2 linked regions of the Chitinophaga caseinilytica genome follow. Each later gene encodes a partner of the first gene's protein in a complex. Links are inferred from orthologs where the notes say so. Each region holds a gene or a part of one and is shown on either strand. Other genes may lie near its edges.

What was found.
Region 2: the proteins of pheT (region 1) and pheS are in contact, whole or in part, in a crystal structure (PDB 6P24), measured with the Escherichia coli proteins. The link is inferred for Chitinophaga caseinilytica from one-to-one orthologs.

What each region holds. Positions count from the first base shown.
Region 1 is NZ_CP150096.1:1,921,986-1,925,369, forward strand. What follows is about bases 219-3,277. They hold pheT (phenylalanine--tRNA ligase subunit beta), read right to left. Parts: upstream 2,935-3,277; coding sequence 502-2,934; downstream 219-501. Other genes in these bases: WJU22_RS08260 (hypothetical protein), read right to left, coding at 219-498. In the rest of the region: WJU22_RS08255 (RES family NAD+ phosphorylase), read left to right, coding at 1-198; more of WJU22_RS08260, read right to left, coding at 193-218.
Region 2 is NZ_CP150096.1:1,193,695-1,196,945, forward strand. What follows is about bases 139-3,064. They hold pheS (phenylalanine--tRNA ligase subunit alpha), read right to left. Parts: upstream 2,153-3,064; coding sequence 1,124-2,152; downstream 139-1,123. Other genes in these bases: WJU22_RS05150 (NAD-dependent epimerase/dehydratase family protein), read right to left, coding at 139-150; WJU22_RS05155 (3-hydroxyacyl-CoA dehydrogenase NAD-binding domain-containing protein), read right to left, coding at 186-1,046; WJU22_RS05165 (hypothetical protein), read left to right, coding at 2,247-3,064. Outside these bases: more of WJU22_RS05150, read right to left, coding at 1-138; more of WJU22_RS05165, read left to right, coding at 3,065-3,248.

The sequences.
Region 1 (3,384 bases):
GTGGCGCGGGAATTTGGTACCGCCCGGCTCCGGAAAACGAAAAAACTCCTGCTCGCTTTTCCTTCCATCTCGCTGCACCGGGAATGGATTTATGTCATCAATATCACCCATCCCCTGGCCAAACAAATCCGCGTGCTCGACTATTACCCCGCCATCAGGCAGCCCGGGCAAACCCGGCAAGCCAGGATTTTCTCATGAATTCAGCAGGGCGATGCACCGGTCGATCTCACGGATGTAATCGTTGATCTTCCCGCGGACTTCCCTCCGGAAGGCGTCTTCGTCTTCCGAAAGCCCGTTCCCCTGCGTAGCGGTAGCGATTTTGGAAAGCTTGAGCTTTTCGTCGAGGGAGGTGATGGTGGACTGCTGCTGCAGCAGCTCTTCCTGCTGTGCCTTCAACTGGTCCCGGAGCGTGACGTTATCCGCCTGCGCCTGTTGCAGTTTACGGAACAGCTGCTGCAGCTTGTCCTCAATGCTTTGTATGTACTGTTCGATCTCCATGGTTTATTTGCGGATCTCCGCCTGTAACTGGGTTTCGAAGGCTTTTACGAGTTTGTTCACGAGTGCGTCGGTATCCTGGTCGGTCAGGGTTTTCTGCTTGTCCTGGAAAGTGAAACTCACGGCGTACGACTTTTTGCCGGCGCCCAGCTTGTCACTCTCAAAAACGTCGAACAGGTTGATTTGTTGCAAAAGATTCGTTTTCACGGACCTTGCGGCGGTTTCCACGGCGGCGAAGGGCACGTTTTTGTCGAGCACCAGCGCCAGGTCGCGGCGAACGGCCGGGAATTTCGGGATCTCTTCGTAGAACGCGTCTTTGGTGGGCAGCAGGGTCAGGATCACGTCCCAGTTAAAATCTGCGTACCAAACGGGCTGCTTGATGTCGAAGGCTTTCAGCTGCGCGGGTGCCACGCTTCCGGCCACGGCAATGGTTTTGCCGCCGGAAGTGATCTCGAACGAAGGCTGTAGGCCATGAACGGTGTTGGCCGCCATCTGCGGAGCAGTGATGCCCAGCATCTGGAGGATGTTGCCGATGAAAGCCTTCAGGTCGTAGAAATCTACCGGTTTTTCTTTATGCATCCAGTTCTCAGGCTGTTTGCGGCCGGTGAGGTACAGGCAGAGATGGGCTTTCTCGGGATATTGCCCCACGGCTTCCTGCCGGTAGGTTTTACCGAATTCGAAGAACAGCAGGTCTTCGTTCCGGCGGTTCAGGTTATGGGCGATGCGCTCCAGGCCGGTTTCCAGCATGGACGGGCGCAGCACGTCGAGGTCGGCGCTGAGGCTGTTGAGCATTTTCACCAGCGAATCCGCGTCGAGGTGTTTGTAGTATTGACTGTTGGTGATGGAGTTGGTGAAAATCTCCGAAAACCCGTTCCCGGCGAGGTAATCCGCGATCCTTTCCTTCACGCGCTCCTTGTCGGGCTGCGCCTGAACGGAGGGGGCCATGGATACGAGCGCGGGGATGGGGATATTATCCAGCCCGTCTATCCGCATCACTTCCTCCACGATATCGGCCGGGATGGTGATATCGGGTTTGTGGAGGGGAGCCGCCACGCGGAGGCGCCCTTCGTTTTCCTCATGGATCGTGAACCCGAGGCTGCAAAGGATGTTTTTGATCTGCGCTTCGGGATATTGATGGCCGCTGAGGGTGCGGATGTAATCATAAGTAACGTCGATCTGCCAGGCCTGCTTCGGCGAAGGGTACACGTCGGTCACTTCGGATGCCGCCGCGCCGTGCGCCAGTTCGCTGATGAGCGCTACGGCTCTTTCCAGCGCGAAAGGCGCGAGGGAAATATCGAGCCCTTTTTCGAAACGGATGGCCGCGTCGGTCCGCAGACCGTGGCGCATCGACGTTTTCCGGATGCTGGTGGCGTCGAAATACGCGCTTTCGAGGAAGATCTGGGTGGTTTCGTCTTTCACGCCGGAGTTCAGGCCGCCGAACACACCGGCGATGCACATGCCGTTGTCTTCGCCGTCGCAGATCATGAGGTCGCCTGCGTCCAGCTTGCGTTCTTTACCGTCGAGCGAAAGGAAGGGCGTGCCGGCCGGGAGGTTTTCCACGATCACTTTGCCGCCTTTGATCTGGGAAGCGTCGAACGCGTGGAGGGGCTGGCCGGTTTCGTGGAGCACGTAGTTGGTGATATCCACGATATTATTGATGGGCCGAACGCCGATGGCGAGCAGGCGATGCTGCATCCAGGCGGGCGAGGGGCCTACTTTTACGCCGGTGATCGACTGGCCGCAGTATCGCGGGCAGGCTTCGGTATTTTTTACTTCCACGGCAATGGGAAGCGGTTTTTCTGCTTTGGCGGCGGCGTTGATGCCGGGTTTGCGGAGCTGGTAAACCTGCGTGTTCTCGCGGTTGTTGAGGAACGCACACACGTCGCGGGCCACGCCCATATGGCTCATGGCGTCCATATGGTTGGGGGTGAGGCCGATTTCGTATACCCAGTCCTGGTAAGGATGGAATATTTCGCTGGCCGGGGTCCCGGGCGTGAGGGCGGCGTCGAGGACGAGGATGCCGTCGTGGCTGGCGCCGAGGCCTATTTCATCTTCCGCGCAGATCATGCCGAAGCTGTCTTCTCCGCGGATTTTGGCTTTTTTCATGGTGAGGGGCTCGCCGGAGGCGGGGTAGATGGTGGTACCAACGGGGGCAACAACCACTTTCTGGCCGGCGGCTACGTTGGGAGCGCCGCACACGATGGCGAGGGGCGCGCCGTTGCCGATGTTCACGGTGGTGAGACGGAGCTTGTCGGCGTTGGGGTGCTTTTCTACGGTCAGCACTTCGCCGATTACCAGTCCTTCGAGACTCCCTTTCACGCTTTCAAAACGTTCCAGGCTTTCCACTTCCAGGCCTACGCCGGTCAAAATCACGGAAAGTTCCTCCGGTGCGGGCTTTACCGGCAAATAATCACATAACCAGTTGTACGAAATTGTCATTGGATGCTCCTTGTATTATGCTGTCCGGCTTCCGCCGGATCGATTTAATTTATTGTCAATCAATATTTTGCGACGAATTTGCCTCCGTGAATGGGTGCAGGTCGCGCCGCGTAAAGTTAACAAATCTCCCGTACGGGAAGGCGGAATTTTGCGCAAGAAAATGTGGAAAAATCTTTATTCACACTTATTGTGAATTGTCGGACATTTGCGGTGTGTTGTTTGCTGATTTTGTGGATAAGATAGTGCAAAACGGTGGATAACTGGCCAGGAAGTGTGCGGATAGCGGTGGAATTATGTCGAACAAATATAATTCCGTTGTGCGGGAGGGAAATGGATAAAGTCCGTTACCTTAGTTTTCCTGGCTAATAAAAATTTTACAATTTGTTAAAGATGGGTGAATGGAAAGCATGCGGAATTGTAGAAAACCTATGTCCGGCCTCGTTCAGTAAC
Region 2 (3,251 bases), 730 kb from region 1 along the record:
GGCCTGGAACCATTCTACTTTATCGGCGATATCCTGCACCTGGTCGGGTATGCGGCTGCGATAGAGGGCACGGACCGGTTTCCCGGCCTTCACCAGCGCCCGCAGCAGATAACTTCCCAGAAAACCCGTTCCGCCTGTGACAAGGATCATGTAGAATGAATTGTGAATGAAGCCACAAATGTAAATCAATACTTGTAAAAACCTTGGCCGGTTTTACGCCCCAGTTCCCCTTTTTCCACGAGTGCTGCCTGCAACGCGCCGGGTTTGAACCGTGGTGCTTCGTGGAAGGCTTCGTAGAGCGATTTGGTAACGGCGAAGTTGACGTCGTTCCCGATGAGGTCCATCAGCGCGAAGGGCCCCATGCGGAAACCCGCGGCTTCCAGGAGGCGGTCGATCGTTTGCAGGTCTGCCGCGCCCGATTGCGCGATCTCCATCGCTTCGAGGTAATAATGCCGGGCCACGCGGTTCACGATGAAACCGGGCGCGTCTTTCACATGTACGGGCGTTTTTCCCATGTGCTGCACGAGTTGGTACAGCAGCTGCGCGATGGCGAGACCCGTTTGGTCTGCCGACACGATTTCTACCAGCGCCATCAGGTGCGCGGGGTTGAAGAAGTGCATGCCGGCCACCCTTTCGGGATGGGGAATTTCCGCGGCGATGGCGGAAACGGATAAGGAGGAAGTATTGGAAGCGAAGATGGTGGTTGCGGGATTGTGTTGCGCCAGTTCGCGGAAGAGCGAAACTTTCACCGGCACCTTTTCCACGATGGCTTCGATGATGAGGTCGGCCCGGCAATCGGCGATGTGGTGGCAGGGCGTGAGCCTTTGGAGCGTGGCGTCGCTGTCTTCGGGTTTTAGTTTGCCTTTTTCAACGGCTTTGCCGAGGTTTTTGCGGATCATGTCCATCCCCGCGGAAACGGCTTCGGGCTTCACGTCGAAAAGTAAGGTGGGGAACCCCGCTGCGGCGGAAACCTGTGCTATCCCGGCTCCCATGGTGCCGGCGCCGCAAACTGCTATCTGTCTGATGTCGGATACGGATTGTAACATAAGGTAGATCGTTTTGGGGAGCGTAGCGAAAAAGAAAACGGCCGCCCCGGGAGTGGAGCGGCCGTGTTGCGATATGTTTATCGTGCGCCCTGGAATTGTTTCAGGAAGCGCAGATCGTTTTCGGAGAAAAGGCGAAGGTCTTTGATCTGGTACTTCAGCATGGTGAGCCTTTCGATGCCCATGCCGAATGCGAAGCCGGTGTATTTCGACGAGTCGATACCGCAGTTTTCGAGCACCTGCGGGTGTACCATGCCGCAACCGAGGATTTCCACCCATCCGGAATGCTTGCACACGCTACAGCCTTCGCCGCCGCAGATGAGGCAGGAAATGTCCATCTCCGCACTGGGCTCCGTGAAGGGGAAGTACGAAGGGCGGAAACGGATTTTGAAATTTTCGCCGAAGAACTCCTGTACGAAGTAATACAGCGTTTGCTTGAGGTCGGCGAACGAAACGTTCTCGGCCACGTACAGCCCTTCGATCTGGTGGAAGAAGCAGTGCGCGCGGGCGCTGATGGTTTCGTTACGGTATACGCGGCCCGGGCAGATGATGCGGATGGGGAGCTTTCCTTCTTCCATCACCCTCACCTGAACGGAAGAGGTATGGGTGCGCAAGAGCCAGTCGGGGTTGTTGTGCACGTAGAAAGTGTCCTGCATATCGCGGGCCGGGTGGTTTTCTGCGAGGTTGAGGGCGGTGAAGTTGTGCCAGTCGTTCTCGATTTCGGGCCCTTCGGCAACGGTGAAGCCCAGCCGCTCGAAGATGCGGATGGCTTTGTTGCGGACGATGCTGATAGGATGGCGGGTGCCCAGGCGATAAGGCTCGCCGGGAAGGGTAAGGTCCAGCTGGTCGGCCGCGCCTCCCACCTCATCTTTCAGCTGCTCGAATTCGGCATATTTCGCTTCCGCTTCAAGTTTGAACGCGTTCAGGACTTGCCCGAATTCCTTCTTCTGATCGTTCGGAACGTTTTTCATCTCCCCGAAAAGGGCCTTCACGATCCCTTTGGTGCCGAGGAATTTGATACGGTACTGCTCCAGCTGTTCCGCGTTTTCGGGGCGGAAAGCCGCAATTTCCTGTTTATAAGCTTCTATTTGCTGCACGATTGGCTCCATAGCCGACAAAGATAACGCTGCCGGAAGAAATTTCCACGCCGGATTTTATGGAATCCGCGGACGGGCGCATCTTACCTTCAAATCCTCCCCCGTTATGCAAGAATACATTCCTGTGATCCTGGCCGGCCTGCTCACCGCCTGCGCTCCGGCAAGGCCTGAAGACGCCCGCGAGGTAGCCATGCGCGAAGTTCGTGTGGCACAGATCGCCGCCGCCAGCGGCTATCAGCAGCAGAAAAAAGATACTTCCCATCCTCCGAAAGTACAATTCACACCCCCACCTCCCCCGAAATCCGCCGCAGAAGTGGAACGCGACAAGCTGGACGGTAAGCCGGTCGTGAGATTTACCCCGCCCGTGGTCCGTAAAGACGTGCAGCAAAAGAAATCCCCCATCAAAAAGGTGAAAGTGGATGAAGCCACCGGCGAAGTGAAAGTGTATGATGCGAACAATAAAGACATCACCGGGCAAATATCCCCCAGAACGAAGAAAGTGACGTTCGTGAAAGACGCGTCCGGCGGTGGAAAAGTGCTGGACGAAAACGGCAAGGAAGTGAAAGACATCCCGCCCCCGCCGCCGCCCGTCCAGTTTAAGAAGCCGGCCGCTCAACCTGCCCCCGGCAAGAAAGTTTCCGGCATCGCAGACCCGAACAACGAGCATAACCGGGAAATCCCTCCCCCACCGCCCCCCGTTCCCCCGAAAAAGGACAATTCCGTCAAAAAAGTGAAACTCGTGAATGAAGCCACCGGCGAAGTGAAGCTGTACGATGCCAACGGGAAAGACATCACCGGCAACATATCACCTAAAACCAAGAAAGCACGGCTGGTAAAAGATGCCGCAGGCAAATTGAAGGTGATCGATGAAAACGGTAAAGAAGTGAAAGACGTACCTCCGCCGCCGCCCGATTTGCCGGTGAAAGTGCCCGCAGAAAAAGTGAAAGACGCGACCGGGGGAACAAGCGCGTCGCGGATGGACCATCGCCTGGATACGCTGGTGGTGATCGCTTACAAACCCATCCACTGCGGCAGCATTGCGAAAATAGAAGTAGCGGCCAACCCGGCGGCATTACGGCACATCCCCACCATCCCGTTATCCCTGTAGCTT